Regions from separate parts of the Pseudoalteromonas porphyrae genome, predicted to be linked through region 1. Evidence: predicted binding sites of a transcription regulator. Region 1 holds the regulator's gene; each other region holds the start of a gene.
The links. Region 1 encodes ArgR, which controls arginine synthesis, uptake and breakdown. Its sites were predicted from a motif close to ANTGAATANNTATTCANT; they were not measured.
Positions count from the first base shown of each region.

Region 2: argC (N-acetyl-gamma-glutamyl-phosphate reductase) is a predicted target of ArgR. The motif match lies at 2,610-2,627, and genes of this name have one in related genera.
Region 3: ADS77_RS18310 (arginase family protein) is a predicted target of ArgR. The motif match lies at 1,688-1,705, and genes of this name have one in related genera.

Region 1 is NZ_LHPH01000012.1:90,059-94,981, reverse strand. It holds gene ADS77_RS11815 (ABC transporter permease) at 1-428, shown strand, start outside; gene ADS77_RS11810 (ABC transporter ATP-binding protein) at 429-1,478, shown strand; gene ADS77_RS11805 (Dyp-type peroxidase) at 1,542-2,441, shown strand; gene argR (transcriptional regulator ArgR) at 2,438-2,905, opposite strand; gene mdh (malate dehydrogenase) at 3,123-4,058, shown strand; gene ispB (octaprenyl diphosphate synthase) at 4,143-4,923, opposite strand, start outside.
Region 2 is NZ_LHPH01000018.1:49,930-54,852, reverse strand. It holds gene ADS77_RS14875 (ornithine carbamoyltransferase) at 1-688, opposite strand, end outside; gene argB (acetylglutamate kinase) at 697-1,458, opposite strand; gene argC (N-acetyl-gamma-glutamyl-phosphate reductase) at 1,465-2,469, opposite strand; gene argE (acetylornithine deacetylase) at 2,684-3,832, shown strand; gene panP (pyridoxal-dependent aspartate 1-decarboxylase PanP) at 3,881-4,923, opposite strand, start outside.
Region 3 is NZ_LHPH01000027.1:17,417-22,339, reverse strand. It holds gene ADS77_RS18315 (substrate-binding periplasmic protein) at 1-433, opposite strand, end outside; gene ADS77_RS18310 (arginase family protein) at 557-1,666, opposite strand; gene udp (uridine phosphorylase) at 2,098-2,853, shown strand; gene cdd (cytidine deaminase) at 2,850-3,785, opposite strand; gene ADS77_RS18295 (hypothetical protein) at 3,835-4,212, opposite strand; gene ADS77_RS18290 (tetratricopeptide repeat protein) at 4,461-4,923, shown strand, end outside.

The DNA of each region.
Region 1 (4,923 bases):
CGCTTGGATTTGTGCCAGGACTGTTATTAAGTGGCACTTTGTTTGCAATTATATTTGCATACGTTGTACGCTTTTATGCCATTGCCCATGGTGCAATAGAATCCAGTTTTATGCGCATTAGCCCATCGCTTGATATGGCGAGTCAATCCATGGGGCAAAGCCAAGGTAAAACTTTGCGCAAGGTACATATACCGTTGTTACGTCGTGGTATTTTAACCGCAGGGTTACTAGTATTTATTGAATGCATGAAAGAGTTACCAGCCGCTTTATTATTAAGGCCTTTTAATTTTGAAACATTAGCAACACATGTATTCCAATACGTTAGTGATGAGCAATTAGAGTTGGCCTCTATTTCAGCGTTATCGATAGTCGTAGTAGGGTTAATTCCTTTGTATTTTGTTAATCGCTCAATGGAGCAACGTAGTTAAATGAGCAGTTTAGTCTTAGATAATTTATCGTATCAGTATAACGGCACCGCAGTGATTGAAAATCTAGATTTAACTGTCGCCAAAGATGAGATCGTTTGTTTGCTTGGTGCAAGTGGTTGTGGAAAGACCACGACATTAAAAGCAATAGCAGGGTTAATAGAAGCCAAGCAAGGTAAAGTCTTTATTGATGGTAAGTTGGTAAGTGATGAGCAGTTATTTTTGGCGCCAGAGTATCGTAATATCGGTATGATGTTTCAAGATTATGCATTGTTCCCACATTTAACAGTGGCTGATAATATTGCATTTGGGTTAGCTAAAATGCCAAAAGCACAAAAGCAGCAACGTGTTGATGAAATGCTTGAATTGGTGCATTTAATTGGTTGTGCTAAACGTTTTCCACACCAATTGTCTGGCGGCCAGCAGCAGCGAGTCGCGATTGCGAGGGCACTCGCTTATAAACCTAGTTTATTATTATTAGATGAACCATTTTCAAATATTGATACCCAAGTACGATTTGAATTAATTGCTGATATCCGTCGTATTATTAAAGCGCAGCGCGTGTCTGCAGTATTTGTTACACACTCAAAAGAGGAAGCATTTGCATTCTCTGACACTTTGGCGGTGATGCATCGCGGAAAAATTGCTCAACAGGGCACCGCTGAGCAACTTTTTAGCTCTCCGAGTTCAAAGGTGGTTGCAGAGTTTCTAGGTCAAGGCATATACTTGGACGCAGAAGCATTAACGGCAACTGAATATAATACTGCATACGGGCGTGTTGAATCATTTGCTGCACGAGGTTCTCAGGCTCAACTAGGTCAGATATATATTCGCCCACATCACCTTTTATTAACCGCGGTTTCAATAGGTGAGGAGGGTATTAATACAGTAACTATTATCAATAGTCGCTTTATTGGCTCCCATTATGTTTATAAAGTGATGATTGCACAGCAAGAAATAGAAGTTGCAGCTCAATTAGACCAGTCATTTAAAGAGAATGATCAGGTTACAATAAAAATAAAACCGCACACGGTAAACTTTTTCGCTAGTTAGAGTAGTGACTTTTTATTTTAAAGCAAAAGCGCCGTGTATGAGACTTTGAGTTAAGGAAATACCATGGCGCAAGCGCAATCGGGGATTTGTGCTGAGGCAAACCTACACGGTTTGCATTTATTTTTTAATGTATTTGATGGTCATGACGAGTCATTGCGTAAAAAACTAAAGCGAGTCAGTGTGATTCAAGACGAGTTCGCTGATCAATTTTCAGAATCTATGCTCTCAAGCCTTGTGGCTGTAGGCGCGCAGTATTGGCCACATGTTTTACCTGAGTTCATTCCAAGCCAACTACAAAGCTTTCCTAATATTACGCATAATGATCATGTTATGGGGGCACAGCCGTTCGATTTATTTGTACAAATTCGTTCAGATAGAGAAGACGTAAACCATTTGTTCGCATTACAAATACTTAAATTGTTTGCCCCTGATGTTGAGCTTGTTGAGCAAGTACGTAATTTTCGCTTTTTAGATGGGCGCGACTTTAATGGTTTTATACTCGGGGGGGATACCCCCCATGGTCGTCAAAAGCGAATCACGGCTTTAGTTAGCAGGCCGGGGCACTTTGAAGATCAAGGTAGTTATATCCATGTGCAGCGTTATAAGCATGATTTGAGTGTATGGCAGCATCTATCATTACATGAACAAGAGCAAATAATGGGGCGTACGCGATTAGATAACACGCTGATCATACCACCGTTACAAACCAGTCATGCAGTACGAACTGAACTTAAAGACGAGCAAGGCCAAGCGTTGCTTCTCAATCAAAGCATGCCTTACGGTGATGTAAATGAGCAAGGTGTATTAGCAATAAGCTGCGGCGCATTTGGCTCGGTGTTTGAGCAGGTGTTACGTAGCCGCTTAGGGCAGGGCGAATGCTATGACCATTGGCTTGATTTTACACAAGCTGATATGGGGTCGGCATTCTTTGCCCCGTCAATTAACTTTTTAAAGCAGCTTTAAACCGTATCAAATAAAAGACGAACACGCTCAAGGGTTACATCAATTTCTGAAATTTTAGCTGGGGCAATAAAAATAGTGTCGTCTCCGGCAATTGTACCCAAAACACCATCTGCTTTACCTAATGAATCGAGTAAGCGAGCAATTAATTGTGCAGCACCTGGGCTGGTGCGAATAATGATCATCATCTCATTATGCATAATATCAATCACTAATTGGCGCAATGGGCTTTTTGCTGTAGGTACACCCATTTCAGCGGGTAGGCAATATACCATCTCTTGTTTTGCATTGCGTGTGCGTACGGCGCCAAATTTACTCAACATGCGCGATACTTTACTCTGGCTGATATTATCAAAACCTTGCTCTTTTAGAGCGTCTACGATTTCGCCTTGAGAACCAAAATTCTCTTCTTTTAAAAGTGATTTAAAGGCTTTCACCAGTGCTTCTTGTTTATCATGTGGTTGCATGTTGCTGTTCTGCTCTTGTTATTTGATGAGCTAAATTCTACACAAAAATGAATATTTATGCAGTAGTTGTTTGTCGTATGCGCTTTGTAAACAAGAAAGTTTACAACTATGGTCGAAATTATATGCAAAATAAGCAGGATAAATTTGTCTTTAGGCATTAATTTCATTATCTTTAGAGCCACAAATATTTCCCTATCTCAAATTACGGAGAATTCCAATGAAAGTTGCTGTATTAGGTGCTGCAGGCGGTATCGGCCAAGCGTTGTCTTTATTATTAAAAACAGGTTTACCAGCTGGTTCTGAATTATCACTTTATGATGTTGCTCCAGTTGTTCCTGGTGTTGCTGTTGACCTTTCTCACATCCCAACAGATGTTAAAGTTGCTGGTTTTGGTGCTGACGCACTTGACCAAGCGTTAACGGGTTGTGATATCGTGCTTATCCCTGCGGGTATGCCACGTAAGCCTGGTATGGACCGTGCTGATTTATTCAACGTAAATGCGGGTATCATCAAAACATTAGCAGAAGGCATTGTTGCTAATTGTCCTACCGCACTTGTGGGTATTATTACAAACCCAGTAAATGGCACTGTGCCAATTGTTGCTGAAGTTTTCAAAAAAGCAGGTACTTACGATGCTAAGCGTGTTTTCGGTATCACTACTTTAGATGTGATCCGTTCTGAAGCGTTCGTAGCTGAGCTTAAAGGTGTTGATGTTGCAACTGTGAAAGTACCAGTAATTGGTGGTCACTCAGGCACAACTATTCTTCCTCTTTTATCTCAAGTTGAAGGTGTTAGCTTTACTGATGAAGAAGTTGCAGCACTTACTCCACGTATCCAAAATGCAGGTACTGAAGTAGTAAATGCTAAAGCTGGCGGTGGTTCTGCTACATTATCAATGGGTGCTGCTGCAGCACGTTTTTGTATGTCTTTAGTTAAAGGCCTACAAGGTGAAGACGTTGTAGATTATGCATACGTTGCAGTTGAAAATGGCGATGCAGAATACTTCGCTCATCCAGTACGTTTAGGTAAAAATGGCGTAGAAGAGATTCTTTCTTACGGCGAACTAAGCGCGTTTGAGCTACAAGCTAAAAACGATATGCTTGATACGCTGAAAAAAGACATCCAAGAAGGTGTTGATTTCATCAACGCTTAACCTTGCTTATATCGCCAGCTATTGGCGGTAATAAAAAAGCCTGCAATTGCAGGCTTTTTTGTGCTCGAAATCAAATCGTTAATTTTAGTGACTACGATCAACAGCAATACGGGCTAGGCTAACTAAGGCTTCTTTATAAGGCGAATCAGCTAACACGGATAAACAAGCAATGGCTTTATCTGCTTCTTCGTTTGCTTTATTCATGGTGAACTCGAGTGCATTTGTTTCATTTAGCGTATTGAGTATTGCGTCTAAGTGCTCCATACCATTACTGTGCTCAATTGCATCACGAATTAGCTGAACCTGTTCAGCATTACCTTGTTGCATAGCATAGATAAGTGGCAGGGTTGGTTTACCTTCAGCTAAATCATCACCAATGTTTTTACCTAACTGATCTGCATCTGCATTGTAATCAAGTACATCATCAACCAATTGAAAAGCAGTACCTAAATGCATCCCGTATAAATTGAGTGCTTTAAGTGTTTTTTCATTTTGTTCAGTAATGACTGCAGCAAGCCCTGTAGCAGCTTCGAATAACTTAGCTGTCTTAGAGTAAATAACCTGCATATAACTGTCTTCAGTGGTGTCAGGGTCATTGCAGTTCATTAATTGCAGCACTTCACCTTCAGCAATCACGTTCGTTGCATCGGCAAGTATTTGCATTACCTGCATTTTACCAATCCCGACCATAAGCTGAAATGAGCGAGTGTAGATAAAGTCGCCGACCAATACGCTTGCAGCATTACCAAATTCAGCATTTGCTGTTGGTGTGCCGCGACGTAGGTTTGACTCATCAACAACATCGTCATGAAGCAGTGTTGCAGTGTGAATAAATTCAACAATGGTTGCTAAGGTGATATGGTCT
Region 2 (4,923 bases), on a different contig from region 1:
CATCACCCATTGATACCCATGTATCTGCATACACAGCGTTAGCACCTACAGCCGCTTCAACACGGTCACTGACCATCACTGATGCACCATTCATTGCTGCAATTTGTTCTGCTTGCTTTAAAATTTGCGAATCCGGTGAGCTGCCTTTAGGGCATACAGCAACGAAATCAGTACCTAAAGTAGCTGCAAGCAACATTAGTGAATGAGTTACGTTGTTACCTTCACCTAAATAAGCCAATTTTAGTTGGCTTACATCACCATACACTTCTTGCAGTGTTAAAAAGTCAGCAAGTGCTTGGCATGGGTGATATAAATCACACAAGCTATTAACCACAGGAACGCTCGAGAACTCAGCAAGTGTAGTTAACGTTTTATGTTGATATACCCGTGCCACGATGCCGTCTGCCCAACTGGCGATATTCAAAGCAAAATCTTTCACTGATTCACGTGCGCCCATGGCACCATTTTGCGAATCAAGATACACCGCATGACCACCTAACTTATTAATACCAATATCAAATGATAAACGCGTACGTAAGCTCGGCTTTTCAAATAAAGTAACCACGGATTTACCCTCTAGGGCTTGACTAAAATCAGCAGGATTCGCTTTAATTTTTTGCGCAAGATTAAGTAACTTAAGTGCGCCTTGTTGGTCTAGTTCAAGACCCGATAAAAAATGATTAAACATATAAAAACCTATGGTGTAATTTTTGTTCCGACGTGCTCACCGGCAAGTAGAGCGACTAAATTTTCTGGCTTTTGCCAGCTCGAAATATACACTCCGCGTCGTAAGTGCTGGGCAGCAAGAAGGCTGGTCTTTACTTTGACCTCCATCCCACCCCAAATTACTCCATCTGTAATCAGAGTATTGATCTGATTTGTGTCAAGTTGATGTAACGGCTGTTTATTTGCATCAAGCACTGCCTCTACATCAGTCATAAAAATAATTTCTGCATTAAGTTCTTTTGCAATTGCCGCAGCAGCTTCATCGGCATTTACGTTATACCAAAGGCCATCATCACCAAAGCCAATAGAGCTCACCAGCGGTAAGCGTCCGAGCTTTAACAACTCAGGGAGCACGCTTTGCTCACCACTTTCACAATTACCCACTTGACCAAGCGCTTTTAATTTTTGTGACGAAATAATGCCCGCTTCGTATAAACTAAGTCCGACCGGTTTATGACCTGCAATAATTGCTTGGCTCATTAATTGTTTATTCGCACAGCCTGCCAATGCCCCTACAATATAAGGCATTTGCTCTTTCGGACTGATGCGTAAGCCTTGATGTTTCGCACTGGCAAACCCCGCCTCGCTCAACCAATTATCTACCAGTGAGCCACCGCCATGAACGATGACAAATTGCGCTTGAGTTTGCGATGCCAGCGCCTCAAATAACGCTTTTGCCGCGTCTTCTGTATTGAGTACTGCACCACCGAGTTTAATGACCCATGTTTGCATTACTAATTACCCTTTTAAACCAGTGCTATGAGGTATCCCCATCGCTAAATTAATACATTGTAGTGCTTGCCCAGCAGCACCTTTTAATAAGTTATCAATGGCTGCCATTACAATCAGTTGGCACCCTTGTTGTTGCCAAGCAATATCCACAAACGGCTGCTTAGCCACCCCTTTAATTGATGGTATTTTACGACCCAGTAATCGGATCAGTGGCTCATCAACAAGCACTTGGTAGGCTTGCGTAACTTGCTCTGACGTTACATCTGCTTTTAGTTGTACATAAATGGTTTCTAAAATACCGCGTGGAAAATTACCTAAATGCGGTGTAAATAACACTTTATGACCTAAATGTTGTTCAATTTCAGGGCTGTGCCTGTGATTAAATAATCCGTATGGCGCTAATGACACTTCACAAAAATGCGTGCCCACACTGGCTTTACGCCCTGCACCTGTAACACCTGATACGGCATTAATAATAATAGTTTGATCAGCTAATAAACCGGCTTGTTGTAATGGCTTTAACGCGTTTAATGCAGCTGTTGGATAACAACCCGCCACAGCCACAAGCTTTGCTTTTGCAATTGCTTCGCTATTCCACTCAACTAATCCGTATGCCGCTTCACTCAATAACTCTGTATGCTGATGTTCAAAGCCATAATAGGTTTGATAATCTTCATTGCTGCTTAAACGATAGCCACCGGATAAATCAAATACTTTTTTGCCCATGCTTAAAAAACGTGGCGCTAAATCAACACTCACTTTATGATCAGTACATAAACAAACAAAGTCAGCCGTATTGTCAATATCGCTAAACGCACTTTCGCTCAGCGGTAATAAAGGAGAATCTAGTAAACCTAGATGCTCAGGGTACAAGTCACTTAATAATTTACCTTTATCTAAGCTTTGCTCAGATACATAGCAACCAGCTAAGGTTAATTGTGGGTGTTTTGCGACTAAACTGGCTAATTCTGCGCCGCTATAACCACTTGCGCCAATAATCACTACTTTCATTCGTTACTCTTTTTGGTTTTTATTACTACATTTATGTTCAAATCGGGTTTAACAGTGCATAAACACACTATTTTAGGAATGAAACTGGGTTATCGTCGTTTTATATTCATTGCATCGCTTTAATATATTTATGCTTAAAAAGTGAATTGATATTCATCATAAATACTTTTATATTGTTATGCAATTAGATTGAATACTTATTTTGGATTTTTTTATGTCATTACCGTCTTTTTTATCTATGTATCAGCAATTGATCGCTGCGCCTTCAATTAGTGCTATGGATGAGTCATTGTCTATGAGTAATAAAGGGGTGATTGATTTATTAGCCACTTGGTGTACAAGCCTTGGATTTGAATGTGAAATAACAGAATTGTCGGGCGCTAAAGGTCGTTTTAATTTACTCGCAAAACGAGGCCAAGGGGATGGCGGTTTAATGCTTGCTGGTCATACTGATACCGTGCCATTTGATGATAGCCGCTGGAACTACAATCCGTTTAAATTAAGTGAGCACGATAATAAATTATATGGATTAGGAAGCATTGATATGAAAGGTTTTTTTGCTTTTGTATTGCACGCTATCAATGAACTAGATAAAGGCGCACAAACACAGCCAATTTTGATTTTAGCCACCGCCGATGAAGAAACGACCATGGCCGGCGCGCAACAAATTTGTAAGCACTCAAATTTAAAGCCCGCCCGCTGTATTATTGGTGAACCTACTGATATGACGCCTGTTTTCACGCATAAAGGGCATATGAGCAGTGCTATTAGAGTAGTGGGTCGTTCAGGTCACAGTTCTGATCCTGAGCGCGGCTTAAACGCCATTGAAGTAATGCATAAAGTGATTGCAAAATTATTAGTTTTAAAAGAAGAATTAAAGAATAAGTATGCAGTTGAGCATTTTGTTATTCCTTACCCTACTTTAAACTTAGGCCATATCCACGGTGGCGATAATGCAAACCGTATCTGTGGCTGCTGCGAAATGCACATTGATATGCGCCCATTGCCAGGTTTAAGCGTACAAGAATTGCAAATGATGCTGCTAAAAATGGCCGCTGAAATAAACAATCAATACCCAGATTCAGTGAGTGTGGTCGATATGCACGAGCCAATTCCCGCTTTCACCGGCAGCACTGATTCGGCATTGGTTAAACTGGCAGAAAAAATATCTGGCGAGAAAGCGGTCGCAGTTAATTACTGTACTGAAGCACCGTTTATTCAGCAATTAGGCTGTGAAACCATTGTTATGGGGCCAGGCTCTATTAATCAAGCTCATCAGCCGGATGAGTTTTTAGCGATGGAAAAAATAAAACCATCGCAAACTATTATTAGTGAAATGATTAAAGCGAGTTGCTTTAGCTAATGTACAAAGCATTAATGGTGTTAATTACATAACTAACACCATTAATTATTACTTCATATACTTAGATAAGTATTTTTTAAAGACAGGATCTGTTTTAGCCAGTTCTTTTTGCTCAGCCAAAATATCTTTTAAGATACTCTGTGATGTAAGTGGGTTAGCAAGTACCACTCTAAATACCACGGTAGGTTGATGATCATACTGAGCTGGTGTTAAACGTGTACGCGAAACGAATGAGCGCCCAGCTTCTCGTTGACGTTTTTGCATACTGGCGGTAAAACGATTTAGTGAGGCAAAAATATCTAGCCGTGTTTGCTCGTCTGCTTCTGCTATTTTTTGCTTAATTTTCTTTGGTACATAACGGTATGTTAGCAAACATAATTCAGGCTCTGAGATCAGCTCAAAATCGTCATCCGCTTTAACTAATTCAGCAAAATACTGTGCTTTTTCTATGCCTTTATCAATCAATATTTCATAGCCTTTACGGCCAATTACTCGTAAGCAAGCATGCACTAACATCGCCATACCTGGGCGACTGCCTTCGAGCGTATGGCTACCTAAGTCTTTTGAGCCTTTGCGTAAAATATATTCAGCATGATGCTCAATAGCATCCGTCGCTGTGGGGTCTTTGAATAACACGAGCCCCGCCCCCATTGGCACATACATTTGTTTATGCGCATCAATAGTAATTGAATCTGCTCGCTCAATACCTTTTAGAAGTGATCGGTGAGTTTGCGATAATAAAGTTGCCCCCCCCCAGGCAGCATCTACATGAAAATGACAGTTAAGCTCTGCACTTAAATCAGCCATGGCATCAAGTGGATCAATATTGCCGGTTTCAGTAGTGCCCGCTACGCCTACTATGGCCATCACTTTTATGCCTTGCGCTTCTAACTCATGTGCTTTCGCGCGCATTGCATCAACATCGACCTTATTGTTATCAGCCGTTTTAATGGCTATAAAGTTATCACGACCAATACCTAATAAATCAGCTGATTTACCCAATGAATAATGGCCACGCTCAGAAATCAGTACCGCTAAGCCTTTATAACCATAATGCAGCATGGCACTAATTAAACCCTGTGTACCAATCC
Region 3 (4,923 bases), on a different contig from region 1:
CAAAGCCTTGTGAACGCAAATATTGATGACTGTAGTTATCTTTTAGTACTGCGACATTCATTTTTTTTGCGTCATTGAGCTCAGTGATCGTAATATTTTTTGAATCAAGTGCATACAAATATGTTTTTAATTCAGCTATTTCAGCGACCCAAAAAAGCTTGTTTTCTCGTTCTGATGAACGAACGACTGAGAAAATACATGTTTGGGGGTCTCTTAAGGCTGTATTAAATACGGTACTCCAATTATTAACTGAAAGTGTGTAATCAATCTTTGCTTGATCAAGTACTAAGCGTACTTTATCGGCAACATATCCCACTAAACGATCGTTTTCATCTAGGTATTGGGCAGGCGGGAAGTTTTCCGTAACTACATGTAATTTAGCTACGCATTGATTACTAATAATTATAAATAAAAAATAACACCATTTAGCCACTGTTGCCCCACAGATTTTTTTTATATCATTCTTTTATATAAGTTGAATATAGCGGCAAATTACGGGTATGTGAATAAAAACAGACCACAAAGGGTCTGTTTTTTAATGCGTACCGAATAAAACTTAACGATTCATTGCATTAATTAAAAATGCTGAGATTTTAGCACCTTCCCTAAGCGTTGTGTCTGAGCTTGATTGACCAACTAATGAACTGTCTGTAAATGGGGCAATCTCCATCATATCAGCACCTGTAATTGGAAATTCATCCGCCAGTGCGACTAAAATATCAAGGGCATGTTGTGGCGTTAAGCCATTGCCTTCTGGTGTGCCCGTCGCTGAAGCAAATTCTTCATCTAGCGCATCAATATCAAAACTAACATAAAGCTCATCAACGTTATCTGCTTTTAGCTGTGCAATCGCATCCGCTGCAATTGCCTGCGCGCCACGTTCAATAATTTCATGTGCCCAATGCTGTTTAACACCAAACGTTGATTCCCAGTGTTCCTTTGGTTTACCACTTGAACGAATACCAAATTGGATAAGGTGATGCGGCGCTGGTAAAAATTCTAAAATATGCGTACACCATGAACCAAAACATAAATCAATGCCTAAACGTTCAACGAGTAAATCTGTGTGGGCATCAAAATGAATAATAGCGGTGCGTTTACCTTGCGCGCGTTTTGCTTTTAAATACGCTTTTGTTAACGGGTAACTAATTGAATGATCGCCACCGATGCCAAAAATTCCTTTATCAGTAAAGGTTGCGTAAAAGCTATCGCACACATCTTCAGTGATTGACAATGGGCTGACATAATATTCACTGCTTGGGTTATCGTATAATGCCTTTTGACAGTTACTAATAGTCGCTTCATTTAGGTACTTATCATGCAATAAATGTGGGATCACACGCACATCACCTAAATCGAATGATTTAGCTTGAGGCTGCTGATCAATTAATGCTGAACGCAAAAACAATGGTCCCCAATTTGCTCCACGCAAAATCCCACCACCACAATCTGAACTAATTCCAAGCATAACTGCCTTATGCTCACTTTCTGGTAGATTAATTAACGAGTCACGCCATAGCACATCAACATTATCAGTTTGGCCATACAATTTATTACGCAGTGCTGCTTTTCTTTCTTGTGCTGTATTGACCGTAAATACACCATCACCCGGTGGACATAAACAGTGTTCAACTTTACTTTTAAATGTGTGCCATTGTGTGCTCATCACGATTCCTTACTTGGTATTTTTGCGTAGTTATGCAAAAGGCGCTGCAGAAAATAAATATAATAAAAGATTCATCTTGTTTTTGAATGGTCAAATTTAAGGCTGACTGTTTTGTATAGACCAAACAATAGAAATAATTAACCATTTATATAACAATATGTTATATAAATTTTCATACACCGGATAAATTAAAATTTAGTACTAATTAAGATAGATATAGTGTCTGCTAATACAAGTCAACAACCGCTGGTTTATCACAATATTGTTAAGTGCTTGAATATTCAAATGCACTGAATAAAGCATTATTTTATAAAACGGACATCCGTCCTGTACAGTGCTCGGTATTGTAGTAATTATGCTAAATTGACTATAACTCTGTAAGTTAACGTTACCACTTACGTTATCAACAAAAGTAATAATAAGGCCCCGTTATGGAAAAGGTATTTCACTTAGGACTCTCTCGCGATGATCTTCAAGGCGCAACATTAGCAATCGTTCCTGGCGATCCAGATCGCGCAGCACGTATTTCAACGTTCCTTGAAAACCCCACATGCCTTGCTCAAACTCGTGAGTTCCATGTTTATTTAGGGCAATTAAATGGCCATTCAGTGGTAATTTGTTCCACAGGTATTGGTGGACCTTCAACATCTATTGCAGTTGAAGAACTGGCCCAACTAGGTGTAGGTACATTCTTGCGTATAGGGACAACTGGCGCGATCCAACCACATATAAATGAAGGGGACATATTAATTAGCCAAGCATCTGTGCGTTTAGATGGTGCCAGTCAACACTTTGCTCCTCTTAGCTACCCTGCTGTATCTGATTTTTTTGCAACTCAAGCAATGGTTAATGCCTGTGGCAATTTAGAAATTGATTTTCACATTGGTATTACAGCATCAAGCGATACCTTTTACCCAGGCCAAGAACGTTACGATACGTATTCTGGTTATGTGCCAAAAGCATTTCAAGGTAGTTGTGAAGAATGGCAAAAACTAGGTGTAATGAATTATGAAATGGAATCAGCAACCTTATTTACTATGTGTGCAGCACTTGGTTTAAAAGCAGCTTGTGTCGCTGGTGTATTAGTGAACCGTACTCGCCAGGAAATACCAAATGTTGATCACGGCGAAATCGAGAAGAAATCAGTCGCCGTGGTTATCGAGGCTGCAAAAATACTTCTTGCTTAACAGGTCTTTATAAGCGCTAAACTATATGCAATCAACGCTGGTAAGTTACTATAACTTGCCAGTACTGATTCACTTACGTGTAACTGATTTTCCACTCCCTTAGTTTGTAGCAACTCAATACTTTTCACTGTTGTGTCATTCATACTTAAGCCCGCTAAATGCAACTGGCTAATTGCACTTTGTAGTGGTGCTAAACTTGGGCTATAGGCTGCATTTTCAGCATAACAGCCATAGAAGCAGCCATTATCAAACGTTGTAATTTTCACAGCGCTGTAATTAGCCGTATAAGGGACATAAGCTGTTAAAGCAAGCTTAGTAAGCGCAGTATCAATATCAGCGTTAGCCTCAAAAGTCTGCGTTTGTGGGGCTGGATTAAATAGGCTGTAATTATTACCTAAATCTTTTGGACCAAATGCATGTGGTAATAATTGGTTTAATTTAAATTGCTGATCAGGTAACAAAATATCAAACTTTTCTGCATCGGCAAGCTCATTCATAAACTGACGACAATAGCCACAAGGTGCATCACTTATTGCTATTTGCACAATTGTTTGTGCACCTTTAAGCCATGCGTTGTTTATCGCCGATTGCTCGGCATGTACCACCAAGCTCAATGGTTGTTTGGCGAATTCAACATTAGCACCAAAGTAAAAATTTATAGCATCATCACAATCAATACCAACAACAACAGCACCAACCAAAAAGTGAGAAATCGGTGCTACAGCAAACAATGAGGCTACCGGCAAACATGCACGTAAAAGCTCATCATGTGTAATTGTATATTGAGCGCAAAGCGCTTTAATGTCAGCAGCAAACAGCAATCCATGCTGTGTTTTAACTTGATTGAACAATGCTGTGCGCTGCGATTCATCAAATGAAAATGTGGTTTTATTTAATGAATCTTTTAATACAGAAGACGTTGATGCAGTCATAAACAATTTATTCTTATTTAATGGCTACACAGTGTAAAATGTTACAGGCCTAATTGCTAGGCTGATTTTCAAGCCAGTGCTTTGCACTACGAAAACACTCAAAATTCTCAGCCGTTATTTCAAAACGTTTCGCTTTTTGCAAAAATAAATCATGCATAAAACCATCAAAACTAACAATGCGAGCTATAAAACAGTGTTTAAGCCAGCTCGAAATCGCAGGCATAATGCTAAGTAAGTCACTTGCAGGAAAATCGTGTTTTAATTCAGATACATCTACCAATAATTTATTACATTTATAGATGCCAATATATTGTTCAGCTATTTGATAAAAAGTAATCACATCCTGTGCATTTGCAGTCCCTCGTAATGTCATCATTATTAATGATGTCGACGCATCATAAGTAATACAAGTAGAAACATTAGACATTAAACGGCTCTGTCAGTTAAGTAAAAGAGAATAAGATAAACTCTCATTCAAGGAGGTGAGTCATTGTAGTTTTTTCTTCGCCGCCGTCAATCATTATCATCCTAACTGGTCAGTCCATTCGATAGAAACAGATTAAAGTATTAGCAAAGACTACAAAAAAGGTAAAAATCATACACAACTGAGCTACTTTTTCACTTATAATTAAAGAATATTTTATATCGTCACTCATGCAGTTAAAAGGAAGTTATATGCTTCGTGTTGTGTTACTTGTCATTTTATATAGCCTAAGTTCTGTATCTGCTTTCGCTCAGTCCTACACTAATAGATCGTTTGAAGAATTACGCGTGGATCTTCGCGCCAGTTACGCAAAAAACCCCACCGAAGCACTTACACAATTAAAAAACATTCTCAATAATGACGAGTTAAATCCAACTCAAAAAATTGTAATGCTTAATTACAAAGCATGGTTTGAACTCGAAGCCAAGCAATTTGAAGAGGCAATGCGCACTTTAGTCCTGTATAAAAATCTGGTTCAACGGTCAGATAAACCGAGCTTAATTTATGGGTACTATAATATTTCTGGCGGTATTTACACACAATTAGGCATGTATCAACTTGCTATAGAGCATTTTTTAAAGGCGCTTGAACACACTAAAAAAGATAACAAAAATTTAGCCCAGCAAACACTTAACAACTTAGCTGAAGTATATT